4 regions of the Rossellomorea sp. NPDC071047 genome follow, and region 3 is predicted to be linked to each of the others. Evidence: predicted binding sites of a transcription regulator. Region 3 holds the regulator's gene; each other region holds the start of a gene.
The links. The regulator Rex, encoded in region 3, represses fermentation and respiration genes when NADH is low (regulators of the CRP and FNR family bind a similar motif). The targets are predictions, from matches to a motif close to TTGTGAAATATTTCACAA.
Positions count from the first base shown of each region.

Region 1 (3,232 bases), on a different contig from region 3:
GTGATGAAAACCTACAGGAATAGAGAATAAGAGGAACAATATAAAGGAAAGTCTGGCTAAAGAATCTGAAAATATTTTTCCGCCAATGATTTTTGGAATGATGACATACCATGCCATATAGGCAGGCAGCAGCCAAAAATATACAAGGGGATGCCCGAAATACCAGAATAATGTTCTGCTTACGAGTACATCCACCCGATCAACGAGACCAAGAGACCAGGGAAGGAGCTGGAATGAAACCGTTCCTGCCACACCAATGGTGGCTACAATCCATAAGACGTTATTGATGATGGCCATGAATGTTAACAGAGGGCTTGGTTGTCCAGGGTTTTCTTTTCGCCAGCTTACATATTTGATGATCATGCCGGCTCCACCCAACCAGCTTCCAACAACGACGAAGGTCAACCCTAAGTAGAATATCCAGTGGGCCTGCAAAGGAGCATAGAAAGTATAAAGTACAGTTGCTTCATTTAATAGAATCATAATAGCGGCCATGATTGTGCCGATAAGCATGACCCAGAAGCCTAACCAGCCAAACAAGCGGGATTTCCCGGAATAGGTACCGGAAGTTCGCGAAATGGCAGCATGCTGGAATCCTAAGATGAAGAAAGTGGTCAATACCAATCCCAGTAATACTCCGTGAACCGTTAACACCTGATAGTAGCCGATTCCTGCAGGCAATGTGAACTTCCCTGACCTTACCAACACTTGTAATAATCCTGCCAATCCACCTAGAGCCAGGGCAATAAATCCTACATAAATATGTGCCATCGCCAATGTTGCATCTTTTTTATCAATCCTTACAAATCGTTTCATTTTAGTCCACCACCTTAATCATAGATTTCATTGTGTGATGACCTACACCACAATATTCATTACAAACAACTAGAAATTCCCCTGTCTTATCAAGGGTTGTAGTATATTCACTAACAAACCCGGGTTCAAGCATCATATTAATATTTGTCCCTGCGACTTCAAATCCGTGAACAACATCTTTTGTTGTGGCGATGATTTTAAGTGTAGATCCTTTTGGTATTTCAATTTCCCCGGGTGTGTAGAGAAATGCAGATGCGACAAACACTAATTCGTAATCCCAAGCCTTTCCTTCTACTTTCTTCAATCCCGGATCGTTAAAAGGCGAGGTTTTATCCACTTGCTCAGGATTGACGTATGCCTTTGCGCTTGGAGGTTGATGTCCTTGGTGAAAAGCACTGATGCCCAAAATAATTAAAAATAATATAAGAGACCCTGTTCCTAACGTTAACCACCATTTTTCATAACGATGCATGTGCATGTAAACCACTCCTTCAAAATTAAAAACGATTTAAAAATAGGATGAAGACCCCTAGCCATGTAAGCACTAAAAATCCACCTAAAAACAGGACCGAAGTAAATGTACCTTTTAATGAGGTAGACTCTTCGACCTTAACCTCTGTTTTTTGATGCAATTCAGGTTTCGGCATATCACTCATTCCTTCCATCTATTGGATGATTGATTTTGTTATCACTATCATAAAGGTATAAACCACTATGAATCTGTGATAAATGTCACAGGTTACTTGAAATGTTGTGAAATAAATGTGAAGTCAGGGAGGGATAGGTCTATTAATGGGTTCACATGTGTCAGGAATGTGCATAGAGTGTATGAATGAGCAACTCATGGGAGGCTATCAGATGGAAAAATATTATTGTAAACAGTGCTGCAAGATTTATTCTGAGAAAATGGTTTGTCCTCAATGTCATATCGATGTCGAGGGGAAAATCATTATTCATGTTCAAAATGGACAAGGAAATAAGAAAAAAAGTTAAAGTTTTCTCAATAAAGGGACTATGTTAATATATAGAAGATTCAAAAAATGGGCGAGGTGGTGTGAGGATGTATTTACCTTCATTTTCATTAAACGATAAATTGGCAGTGGTCACCGGAGCAGGCCGTGGAATTGGACGAGCTCTCAGTATTGGTTTAGCAGAAGCAGGAGCGGATGTTGTCCTGCTATCTAGAACGCGGAATGATTTAGAAGATGTGGCAATTGAAATAGAAAAGCTGGGTAGAAAGGCGTATATCATCCCTACAGATGTAACATCAAGGGAGGAAATTCGAAAAGCGATTGCTTACATAGAAGATCAAAAACGTTCCATTGATATTTTGATTAATAACACAGGAATGAATATCCGTTCTACTGCCCTTGAAGTTACGGATCATGAGTGGCAAACCATCATGGATACAAATTTGAAATCTGCTTTTATGATGAGTCAGGAAACAGGTAAACATATGAAGGAAAAGAAGCAGGGGAAAATCATTAACATAGCGTCTGTTGCTGGTCATGTTGCCTTACGTACGGGGGTTGTGTACGCTTCAACGAAGGCGGCCATGATTCAAATGACCAAGGTTTTAGCCATGGAATGGGGAAAATACAATATCAATGTGAATAGTATCGGGCCTTGGTATTTTAAAACACCATTAACGGAAGAATTATTGCAAAATGAAGAATATGTAAACGATATTTTGGCCGTAACACCTTTAAAAAGAATCGGTGAACTGGAAGAACTTGTGGGACCGGCTGTTTTCCTATCCTCGGATGCTTCGAATTATGTTACCGGTCAAACCATTTTTGTAGATGGCGGCATGACGATTCAAGGTTTCTAAACACTAAAAGGCTAACCAATATACTTGAGGTTAGCCTTTTATCTATTTCAGCGCAATTATTCAATCATTAGAATCACTAAGAAATGTCCCACATTCTCAATGACTATCGGCAGCTTAAGGGCTTTTTCGAACCCGTACATTTTTGATTGACCAACAATGACGGTAGGGGGAGTGATGTCCAGGGTATGGCCGGCTTGAGCTAATAAAGTAGCAAGGTTGCCTGCAATCATGTTTCCTAATTCACCTGCAAAAGATTCAAGCATTTCTCCTTCTAATGGCATACCGAACATTGAAGCCCCAAGGGATTGAAAGCACTCTTCTTCACCATCTATAATCATTCGGCCCCTTACATCCCCGGTAATTCCAATGAGTACACCGATTTTATGCTGACTAAAGGGCTCAGTCAATAACGAGGGCTGTAGAACGTCAATGTATAAGGGAATCACCCCTTTAATGGCTTCAATTGAACTATTTAAAATATCTGTTACACTTCTCGTTAAAATCATGTCGTATCCTCCGCTATTTTGTCACTGTAATCATACCATAATACCCGGTACTAAAGATGTGTTATTTAGCACTATTTTC
Region 1 covers NZ_JBNNJT010000001.1:526,085-529,316, forward strand. Annotated here, with positions in the region: gene ACQKFO_RS02685 (b(o/a)3-type cytochrome-c oxidase subunit 1) at 1-816, opposite strand, end outside; gene ACQKFO_RS02690 (cytochrome c oxidase subunit II) at 818-1,294, opposite strand; gene ACQKFO_RS02695 (hypothetical protein) at 1,675-1,809, shown strand; gene ACQKFO_RS02700 (SDR family NAD(P)-dependent oxidoreductase) at 1,877-2,647, shown strand; gene ACQKFO_RS02705 (chemotaxis protein CheX) at 2,704-3,153, opposite strand.
Region 1: ACQKFO_RS02690 (cytochrome c oxidase subunit II) is a predicted target of Rex. The motif match lies at 1,537-1,554, and genes of this name have one in related genera.

Region 2 (3,232 bases), on a different contig from region 3:
AATGGTCCAGGCTGACTTTGTGAGCCATATAAACCATCGTTAACATAACGAAAATAAATGATTGGATTGCGCCGACAAAGATTGAGAAACCTTGCCATACAATCGTTGGGATGATGGCACCCAGTAATCCGGCTGCTCCCATGTGTGCGAGGCTTCCTACCAGTAATGTAAGCAGGATTTCCCCAGCGTAGATGTTACCGTAAAGACGAAGACCAAGCGTTAGTGTGTTGGCAAATTCTTCAATGATCTTCAGCGGGAATAAGAACGACATAGGTCTGAAGAAGTCTTTACCGTATTCACCGAAGCCTTTCATCTTGATTGCATAATAGTGCGTTAACACAACGACCATAACCGCCAGGGTCATAGTGATAACTGGATCCGCTGTTGGTGACTTCCACCATAATTCGTGGTCAATGACTACCGAGAACGGAAGTCCTAACATGTTTGATACGAAAACGTACATGAGTAAAGTAAGTCCAAGGAGATGGAAACGACCACCTGTTTTCCAATCCATATTACTTTTCACGATATTTTTGACAAAGTCCATGACCCATTCCATAAAGTTTTGCACTCCGGTCGGTTTCATGGCCAGTCTACGAGTTGACAGAACGGCGATTAGGAAAACAACGGCACTAGCCACTGTGATCATCAGAACGTTCGCCAGGTTAAAAGTTAACCCTAGAAACTCGGCTGTAGGATTTTCATGATGCAATGAAATTCACCTCTCTTCCCCGCTATTTATGAGCTAAAAGCTGCTGAATAAAATAATCTATCATAATGACAAGGTAAATTGTCATTAATCCCATAATGACGCTCAGGAGATGAAAGTGCCCAGGGTATTCCGTTGCAATAATGACTGCAAAGGCCGCACCTGCCATCCTTGAGAAGGTTCCTAAAGATCGAACCTTTTGACCAGATTCTACTGCATCACCGAATCGCACGGTTCTCCTCATGATCAGCCAGTGACTAAACAGACTGATGCCTGTCCCCAAAATAAGCCCAAGGAAAATAGACTGATAGGAAGTAAAACCCCAACCGAGGACGTAAAAGGAAAGGAGGAAAAATATGTACTTACGATGCCTGTTAAACAATTGCTGAAGTTCTGGCATACATTAATCTCCCGAATTGAAATGTTGGACTGTACGGAGCATGGTGTAGATTCCTGTTGCGAGCCCAAGGAGTAGTCCAATAATTAAGAAAAGTGGTGTGGTGCTCCATATTCCATCTAACCATCTCCCGCCGAAGATCCCTATTAAAATAGAACCAACAAGCTGGGAAAGAATTGCAGAATACAAGACCATCGATTGATACGGGCGTCGATCATTTTGACGCATATTTTTCATCTCCACACATGTGATTTAGTGGAAAATCGTTCACACTGTACAAATGATGAAAAACCGTTTCCATACGGGTTCAACCCTTGTGAAAACCTTATCATTTGATACCCTTTGTAAGCATACAATAGGGTATAATCTATGTCAATGAGTTCAAGTTAAAAAGTTCACAACCTATCCACGCGTTTCCAGATTGTTCACATTTTTAACACATTTACAAGAAAAGCGGAGGGGGCTCGCCCTGGGGGGACAAGCATAAGGCGAGTCGACCAGAAAGGCGTTCTTTGCCTTTTTGGTCGGCTTGACTTATGACCTCGAGCCCCAAGCCCCCGGAGCTGGACATGTCGAAAAGCGGAGGCGGGTTGGTCAGGCCCGACAAGCACAACTGGGAAATCCCTAAAGGCGTTCTTTGCCTTTTGGGATTTTTCAGTTGTGACCTCGAGGGACTACCCGCCGGAGCTGGACATACCGAAAAGCGGAGGGGGCTCGCCCTGGGGTGACAAGCATAAGGCGAGTCGACCGGAAAGGCGTTCTTTGCCTTTTTGATCGGCTTGGCTTATGACCTCGAGCCCCAAGCCCCCGGAGCTGGACATATCGAAAATCGGAGCCGACTGCTCTCACGTATCCATAGATCTACCTTCACATGCCCCTCCATTATATAGAAAATTCATTTTATGAGTAACCCTTGAATTTAATGTAAATACTTCCAACTAAATAACAGTAGGAATTTTGGCGTTATATAAATAGAAAAGCCGGGTTATCAATTATAGATAATCCGGCTTTCCTGTTTATTTCAAATTATTTTGTACCGTATAAACGATCTCCTGCGTCCCCTAGACCAGGAACGATGTAGCCTTTTTCATTCAGCTTCTCATCAAGAGCCGCGATGAAGATGTCAACGTCAGGGTGCGCTTCCTTGATTGCGTCCACCCCTTCAGGACATGCAACGAGGCACATGAACTTGATGCTTACGGCACCACGCTTCTTTAATGAGTTGATGGCTTCAACGGCAGATCCACCTGTCGCTAGCATCGGGTCGACCAGGATGAAGTCACGCTCTTCCACATCACTTGGAAGCTTTACGTAATATTCAATTGGTTTAAGAGTCTCCGGGTCACGATATAAACCAACGTGTCCCACTTTTGCAGCCGGGATCAATTTAAGGATTCCGTCGACCATTCCCAATCCTGCTCGCAGAATAGGAACGATCCCTAATTTTTTACCTGCTAGAGTCTTGGCCTTGGCGTTGCTTACCGGTGTTTCCACGTCAATATCCTCTAACGGTAAATCACGGGTGATTTCAAACGCCATCAATGTCGCTACTTCATCAACAAGCTCACGAAATTCCTTCGTACCTGTTTCTTTATCACGAATAAACGTTAATTTGTGTTGGATTAACGGATGATCAAATACATATACTTTGCCCATTCGACTCTCTCCTTTAAATTCGATTTTATGTAAAAATAGTTTGTCTACTTCCTTTACACCTCAGACTATTGTACATAAAAGACAATTTAAGAGCAACATGAGATAGGAAGTGTAATGGAATCGTTAGAATTGAGATGATGGGTGTGGGATAACGACATGTGAGCTGGAGTGAACCCGATGAGATTTGGTTAATTATGTTAATCGGCTGGATTAATGCCTGAATCGGCCGGATTTTTTTTGAAAAGCCGCTGGATTCTCTGAAAAAATGGCTGGATTTTTTCGGAAAATGGCCGGATTATCGCCAAAAATGGCCGGATTTCTTCGAGTAACGGCCGGATTCCCCTCAAAATCACTTTAAAATCGACAACTATATATTTGAAAATCTACTTCCCTACTAATTCCCCACCAAAAAAACCTCTCCACCAGGTCCGTCCCTGGTGAAGAGGTCATCATTTATTATCTTTCAGGAT
Region 2 covers NZ_JBNNJT010000004.1:260,453-263,684, forward strand. Annotated here, with positions in the region: gene atpB (F0F1 ATP synthase subunit A) at 1-712, opposite strand, end outside; gene ACQKFO_RS15535 (ATP synthase subunit I) at 735-1,109, opposite strand; gene ACQKFO_RS15540 (AtpZ/AtpI family protein) at 1,113-1,334, opposite strand; gene upp (uracil phosphoribosyltransferase) at 2,133-2,762, opposite strand; gene glyA (serine hydroxymethyltransferase) at 3,219-3,232, opposite strand, start outside.
Region 2: ACQKFO_RS15540 (AtpZ/AtpI family protein) is a predicted target of Rex. The motif match lies at 1,490-1,507, and genes of this name have one in related genera.

Region 3 (3,232 bases):
ATCATGAGCTTGGAAAGTGCCAGACGTGCCTTCTCTCCACCACTCAGTGTGGAAACAGGCTTTAAGACATCTTCCCCTGAGAATAAGAAGTTTCCAAGTACAGTGCGGATTTCTTTTTCCGTTTTCATTGGGTATTCATCCCACAGTTCATTTAAGACGGTCTTATTTGAAGACAGCTCGGCTTGTTCTTGATCATAATAACTAATCGAGACATTTGATCCGAATTTAAATGCTCCTTCCAGAGGATGCAGTTTATTGACCAATGTTTTCAACAGAGTCGATTTCCCGATTCCGTTTGGACCTACAAGAGCGATACTGTCTCCCTTTTTAACAGAGAAGTCGATGTGAGATGAAATCTGTTCGTCTTTTCCATATCCGATGGTAAGGTCTTGGACGTGAAGAACATCATTTCCACTTGGACGATCAATTTGAAAAGCAAAGTTGGCAGATTTCTCATCACCCAAGGGTCTATCCATCTTGTCCATTCGTTCCAGCTTTTTTCTGCGGCTTTGGGCCATCTTGGTCGTCGAGGCACGGGCGATATTCCGTTGAATGAAGTCTTCGAGTTTCGCGACCTCCTGTTGCTGGCGCTCGAACATCTTGAGGTCCTTTTCGTAGTCTTCTGCTTTCTGTTCAAGGTATTTGCTGTAGTTACCGTGGTATTTCTTGCTTCGATTCCGGGAAATCTCATACACTTGATTGACGACGCTATCCAGGAAGTACCGGTCATGGGATACGATCAGGACGGCTCCTTCATAGCTTTGAAGGTAGATCTCTAGCCACGATAAAGTCTCTATATCAAGATGGTTGGTCGGCTCATCAAGAATAAGAATGTCAGGTTTGGATAAAAGAAGTTTCCCAAGAGCGAGACGGGTTTTCTGCCCACCGCTCAATGTGGATATCTTTGTATCGTAATCAAAATCTGCGAAATTCAATCCGTGAAGGACAGAGCGGATATCCGCTTCATATTGGTAACCGCCGGAATCCTTGAACCTGACTTGAAGCTCATCGTATTCTTTTAGTACGCGTTGATAGAGCTCTTCCTGTTCATATACCGAAGGATCGGCCATCTGTTGCTCCAATGTTCTTAAATGCTTTTCCTGTCTCTGCAATTCCTCGAAGACAGTCAGCATTTCCGACCAAATGGATAGATCGGACTCCAACCCGGTATTCTGGGCCAGGTATCCAATGGAAACCCCTTTTGGTTTCGTGATGTCTCCTGAGTCATAGGAGAGATGACCTGCAATTATTTTTAAAAGAGTCGACTTTCCTGCACCGTTGCGTCCGACGAGAGCCACCCGATCTCTTGTCTGTATTTCAAGCTTAATATTTGATAGGATATTATCTGCACCAAAGTTTTTCGTTAGTTGATTCACTTGTAGTAGAATCATGACGTTTCACCTCTATTTCATAGTGCTAGTGTACCGTATTTGGGAGGGGAACGGCAATAAATCGACTATTAATCTTCGTACACTTAGGATAAAATATAGTGTATGATGGGTAGTAGAGTTTTAAATTCTGTATGCTTTCTATTTTGGAAGCGGTATCAGAGGTTTTGAATAGATGTGGGGGAATACAATATGAACCAGGATACAACGAAAATTCCACAGGCAACGGCTAAGCGCCTTCCGCTATATTATCGCTTTATCAAGAATCTATACTCGTCGGGAAAGCAGAGGGTTTCATCGAAAGAATTGAGTGAAGCGGTGAAAGTTGATTCTGCCACGATACGCAGAGATTTTTCTTATTTTGGAGCGTTAGGTAAAAAGGGTTATGGATATAATGTCAATTACCTGCTATCCTTTTTTCGTAAGACATTAGATCAAGATGCCATTACGAAGGTTGTGCTGATAGGTGTAGGGAATCTCGGTACAGCGTTTCTTCATTATAATTTCATAAAAAATAATAATACTAAGATTGAAATGGCTTTTGAAGTAGATGAAAAGAAGGTTGGGACACAAATCAGCGATGTACCCGTTTTTCATTTGGATGATTTAGAAGAGGGACTTGAAGGGCATGATATTGAAGTGGCGATTCTGACGGTTCCGGCATCTTCTGCTCAAAATATCACAGACCGTTTGGTTTCTTCTAATATAAAAGGGATCCTGAATTTCACTCCTGCGAGATTAACGGTGCCGGATCACATTCGCGTCCATCATATTGATCTGGCAGTCGAGCTTCAATCACTGGTATACTTCTTAAAGCATTATTCAGAGGATGACACGGAAATGTCACAAGATGGAATCATATCCGAATAGAAAATGATCCTTATATACGTTATGATAGAATGGTAAAAGAGGAGGTGTCTCATTATGTTAGGTGCAGGTAGTATCGTACTGATAACGGTTGTTGCTTTACTGATCTTCGGACCAAAGAAATTGCCTGAATTAGGGAAAGCAGCCGGGAATACATTACGCGAATTTAAAAATGCAACAAAGGGCTTAGCAGATGATGAGGACGATAATAGCAAAAAAGCTAAGTAGGGTAGGATGAACGCCATGAGTCAAAGTCAAAGAGACATGACAGTCTATGAACATATAGGAGAATTGCAAAAACGACTCATGTTTGTAGTCGTTTTCTTCTTGTTAGCGGTAATCGTGAGCTTTTTTCTTGCGGAGCCGCTGATTCGATATTTGCAGCACGCGGATGAAGCGAAAGAATTGACGATGAACGCCTTTCGGATTACAGACCCTCTCAAAATCTATATGGAAATGATCATGTTTATTGCGATCATCATGACATCACCCATCATTCTATTTCAAGTATGGTCGTTCGTTAGTCCAGGCTTATATGAGAAAGAGAGGAAGGTAACGCTTAGTTACATCCCGATTTCTGTCATTCTTTTCTTAGGTGGATTGTCATTTTCATATTTTATTTTGTTTCCTTATGTTGTGAAATTCATGATGGGTTTATCAACCAATCTGAATATCCAGCAAGTGATTGGAATTAATGAATACTTTCATTTCCTGTTTCAAATAACCATTCCATTTGGGTTTCTATTTCAACTTCCGGTTATTATGCTGTTTCTGACACGCCTCGGGATTATTACCCCGATGCTGCTGGCGCAAATGAGAAAAGTGGCGTACTTCATATTGTTGGTCATTGCGGCCTTCATTACACCACCGGACATCGTCTCGCATTTAATGGTAACCGTTCCTTTGCTTCTTCTTTATGAAATCAGTATTTGGATTTCAAAAATCGGATATAAAAAGGTTTTAGAAGCAGAGCAAAA
Region 3 covers NZ_JBNNJT010000013.1:21,681-24,912, reverse strand. Annotated here, with positions in the region: gene ACQKFO_RS23275 (ABC-F family ATP-binding cassette domain-containing protein) at 1-1,391, opposite strand, end outside; gene ACQKFO_RS23270 (redox-sensing transcriptional repressor Rex) at 1,581-2,258, shown strand; gene ACQKFO_RS23265 (twin-arginine translocase TatA/TatE family subunit) at 2,313-2,483, shown strand; gene tatC (twin-arginine translocase subunit TatC) at 2,499-3,232, shown strand, end outside.

Region 4 (3,232 bases), on a different contig from region 3:
GATAGCTGGAGAACAGCCACAAAGAAAAATGCCATGTTCCGCCCGCTGGTAGAACTGACAAACGCCATCGGGACAGCAGTCCTCATATGGTACGGTGCCCATCTCATCCAAGGCGGCTCATTGGAACTGGGGGAATTTGTTTCATTCGCCTTCTACCTGGGGATGTTCTGGGAACCCATTTCAAGGCTCGGCCAAGTTTACAATCAACTACTAATCGGAATGGCTTCATCAGAGCGTATCTTCGAATTCCTCGATGAACAACCGATTGTAAATGAAAAAACGAATGCGGTGAACCTGACTGACATCAAAGGAAGAATACAGTTTGAGAATGTAGAATTCTCCTACGATGACAAACGAAAAGCACTCCAAAACATCAATCTTGAAATGAAAGCAGGCCAGACCGTCGCATTAGTCGGCCATACCGGATCTGGTAAAACTACGATCGCCAACCTGATCAGCCGTTTTTACGATCCGACGAATGGTGAAGTGAAAATTGATGGGGTAAACCTGAGGGATGCATCGGTTTCAAGCTTACGAAGTCAAATAAGCATCGTCCTGCAGGATACATTCATCTTCTCGGGAACGATCATGGATAACATCCGATTCGGGCGCCCTGATGCAACGGACGAAGAGGTTAAGAATGCGGCCGAAGCTATCGGAGCCAATGAGTTCATCGAGAAGCTTTCTAATGGATACGAGACCGAAGTGGAAGAAAGGGGTAATGTTTTATCCGTTGGTGAAAGACAACTACTGTCATTTGCGCGAGCACTATTGGCGAACCCTCGAATCATCATATTGGATGAAGCGACAGCATCCATTGATACAGAAACAGAAGTCAAAATTCAAAAAGCATTGAAACGTCTACTGAACGGTAGGACCGCGATCATCATCGCCCACCGGCTATCTACAATACGTGAATCGGACAATATCTTTGTTCTTGAAAATGGAAGAATCAAAGAATCCGGCAACCACGATGAGCTGATGGAGCAGCATGGTGATTATTATGATCTCGTTAAATCGCAGTTCAGGATGTTGGATGCTATGTAAGTTTGAAGGAGCCCTGCACTGGTGTGTGGGGTTTTTTTCGTTAGCCATCAGTAATCTCTAGTAAAATTAAGGCCCATCCTACCCAAGCAACATCATTGCCATCCACCCCAAAAACCTCTAAAATAAAAGACAGATCAATGTTTGTGAAAAACGTCACAAAATATTCATGTTCAATACATCACAAACTCATTTTCAGGTTTTATAATGAACAATAAGTGATAAACAGTAGAAAAGAGCTGTTTACGATAGTAAGTAGATCAGTAGGGGGAGTATAGAATGGTTTTAGATGGTGTGATTTTGAGTAGAATGCTCACGTCGACAACCCTTGCATTCCATATTATTTTTGCGACGATTGGGGTAGGGGTGCCGATTATGATTTCCATTGCGGAGTTTATGGGAATCAAACGAAATGATCCTCATTATCTTTTGCTTGCAAGAAGATGGGCAAGAGGTTTTACGATTACGGTTGCTGTGGGGGTTGTAACAGGTACAGCCATAGGGTTGCAGCTGTCCTTGTTATGGCCTTCATTTATGCAGGTGGCGGGACAAGTGATTGCATTGCCATTATTTATGGAAACTTTTGCGTTTTTCTTTGAGGCTATCTTCTTAGGAATCTACCTTTATACTTGGGACCGTTTTAAGAATAAGTGGATTCACTGGCTGTTGACGATTCCGGTTATGATTGGTTCTTCGGCTTCAGCCCTGTTTATTACAACTGTGAATGCGTTTATGAACACTCCTCAAGGATTTGAATTAGAGAATGGGAAAGCGATTAATATCGATCCGATTGCTGCGATGCTGAATCCTGCCACGCCTACGAAAGTGTTTCACGTATTGACGACTGCCTATTTAACATCGGCTTTAGTGTTGGCGGCGATTACGGCATTCGCCATTCTTCGTAAGAAAGGCGGGGAATATCATAAGAAGGCCCTGCGTTTAACTATGGTTTCTGCTTTGATATTCGCTTTTGCCACTGCTCTGGCAGGGGATTTATCTGCTAAATTTCTTGCGGAGTATCAACCTGAAAAGCTCGCTGCAGCGGAGTGGCATTTTGAAACGGAAGAGAATGCTGACTTGATTGTATTCGGAACCCTCGATGAAAATAATGAGGTCCATAATGAGATCCGTTTACCTGGATTCTTAAGTTTTCTGGCCGGGAGTTCTTTTGAGACAGAGGTTATAGGTCTGAATGAATTTCCTGAAGATGAGCGGCCGCCTTTATGGGTTCACTATATGTTTGACCTCATGGTTTCAATTGGGTTCTACAGTATCTTTATATCCGCAGCATTTGTTTTATTCTGGAAGTGGAAGAAGCGGAATGAATGGAACAAACCATTGCTATGGGGAATTGTAGCGAGTGGTCCACTTGCGATGCTGGCGATTGAATTTGGATGGATTTATGCCGAGGTGGGTAGACAGCCATGGATTATGAGAGGGTATATGAAAGTGGCAGATGCGGCAACGAAAGCAGATGGAGTGGGCTTGACGTTTGCATTGTTTGTAGGCCTCTATATCCTCTTGGGTGTACTATGTGTGGTTGTACTGATTAAAATGTTTAAAAACAAGCCTGCAGAGGCGGAATTAGAACAACGTTTTCCTAAGAAAGCGAGTTAAGTAGACATAAAAGTACTCCTTCTTTTCAGGTAGCCTGAGAAGAAGGGGCTTCAAGCTTTAAGGGAGGAATGGGTATGAGTTTGGAAGTTGTGGGGATTACCGTATTGTGGATTTTCCTTTATGGTTACCTGATAGTAGCTTCGATTGATTTTGGAGCCGGCTTCTTCGCCTTTTATGGGAGAATGAAAGGCAAGGAGCATACATTGAACGTGTTGATAAGTAGATACCTTTCTCCGGTATGGGAAGTTACCAACGTCTTTTTTGTCTTCTTTTTTGTGGGTCTTGTCGGATTCTTTCCTGACGCAGCCTATTATTATGGAACGGCATTATTACTTCCGGGAAGTATCGCCATTATTTTACTAGCGATAAGAGGAAGTTTCTATGCTTTCGGAAATTACGGATCTAAGGACAATATCGTATATCTGTTTTTATATGGAGCGACCGGGTTATTGATTCCTGCTTCATTATCCACGGCTTTAACGATCTCAGAAGGTGGATTTCTGGAAGAGAAGGGAGATAAGGTCATCTTCCTTGCCAAGGAGCTTTTCACCAGCCCATATTCATGGAGTGT
Region 4 covers NZ_JBNNJT010000001.1:1,468,512-1,471,743, reverse strand. Annotated here, with positions in the region: gene ACQKFO_RS07545 (ABC transporter ATP-binding protein) at 1-1,047, shown strand, start outside; gene ACQKFO_RS07540 (cytochrome ubiquinol oxidase subunit I) at 1,324-2,661, shown strand; gene ACQKFO_RS07535 (cytochrome d ubiquinol oxidase subunit II) at 2,736-3,232, shown strand, end outside.
Region 4: ACQKFO_RS07540 (cytochrome ubiquinol oxidase subunit I) is a predicted target of Rex. The motif match lies at 1,189-1,206, and genes of this name have one in related genera.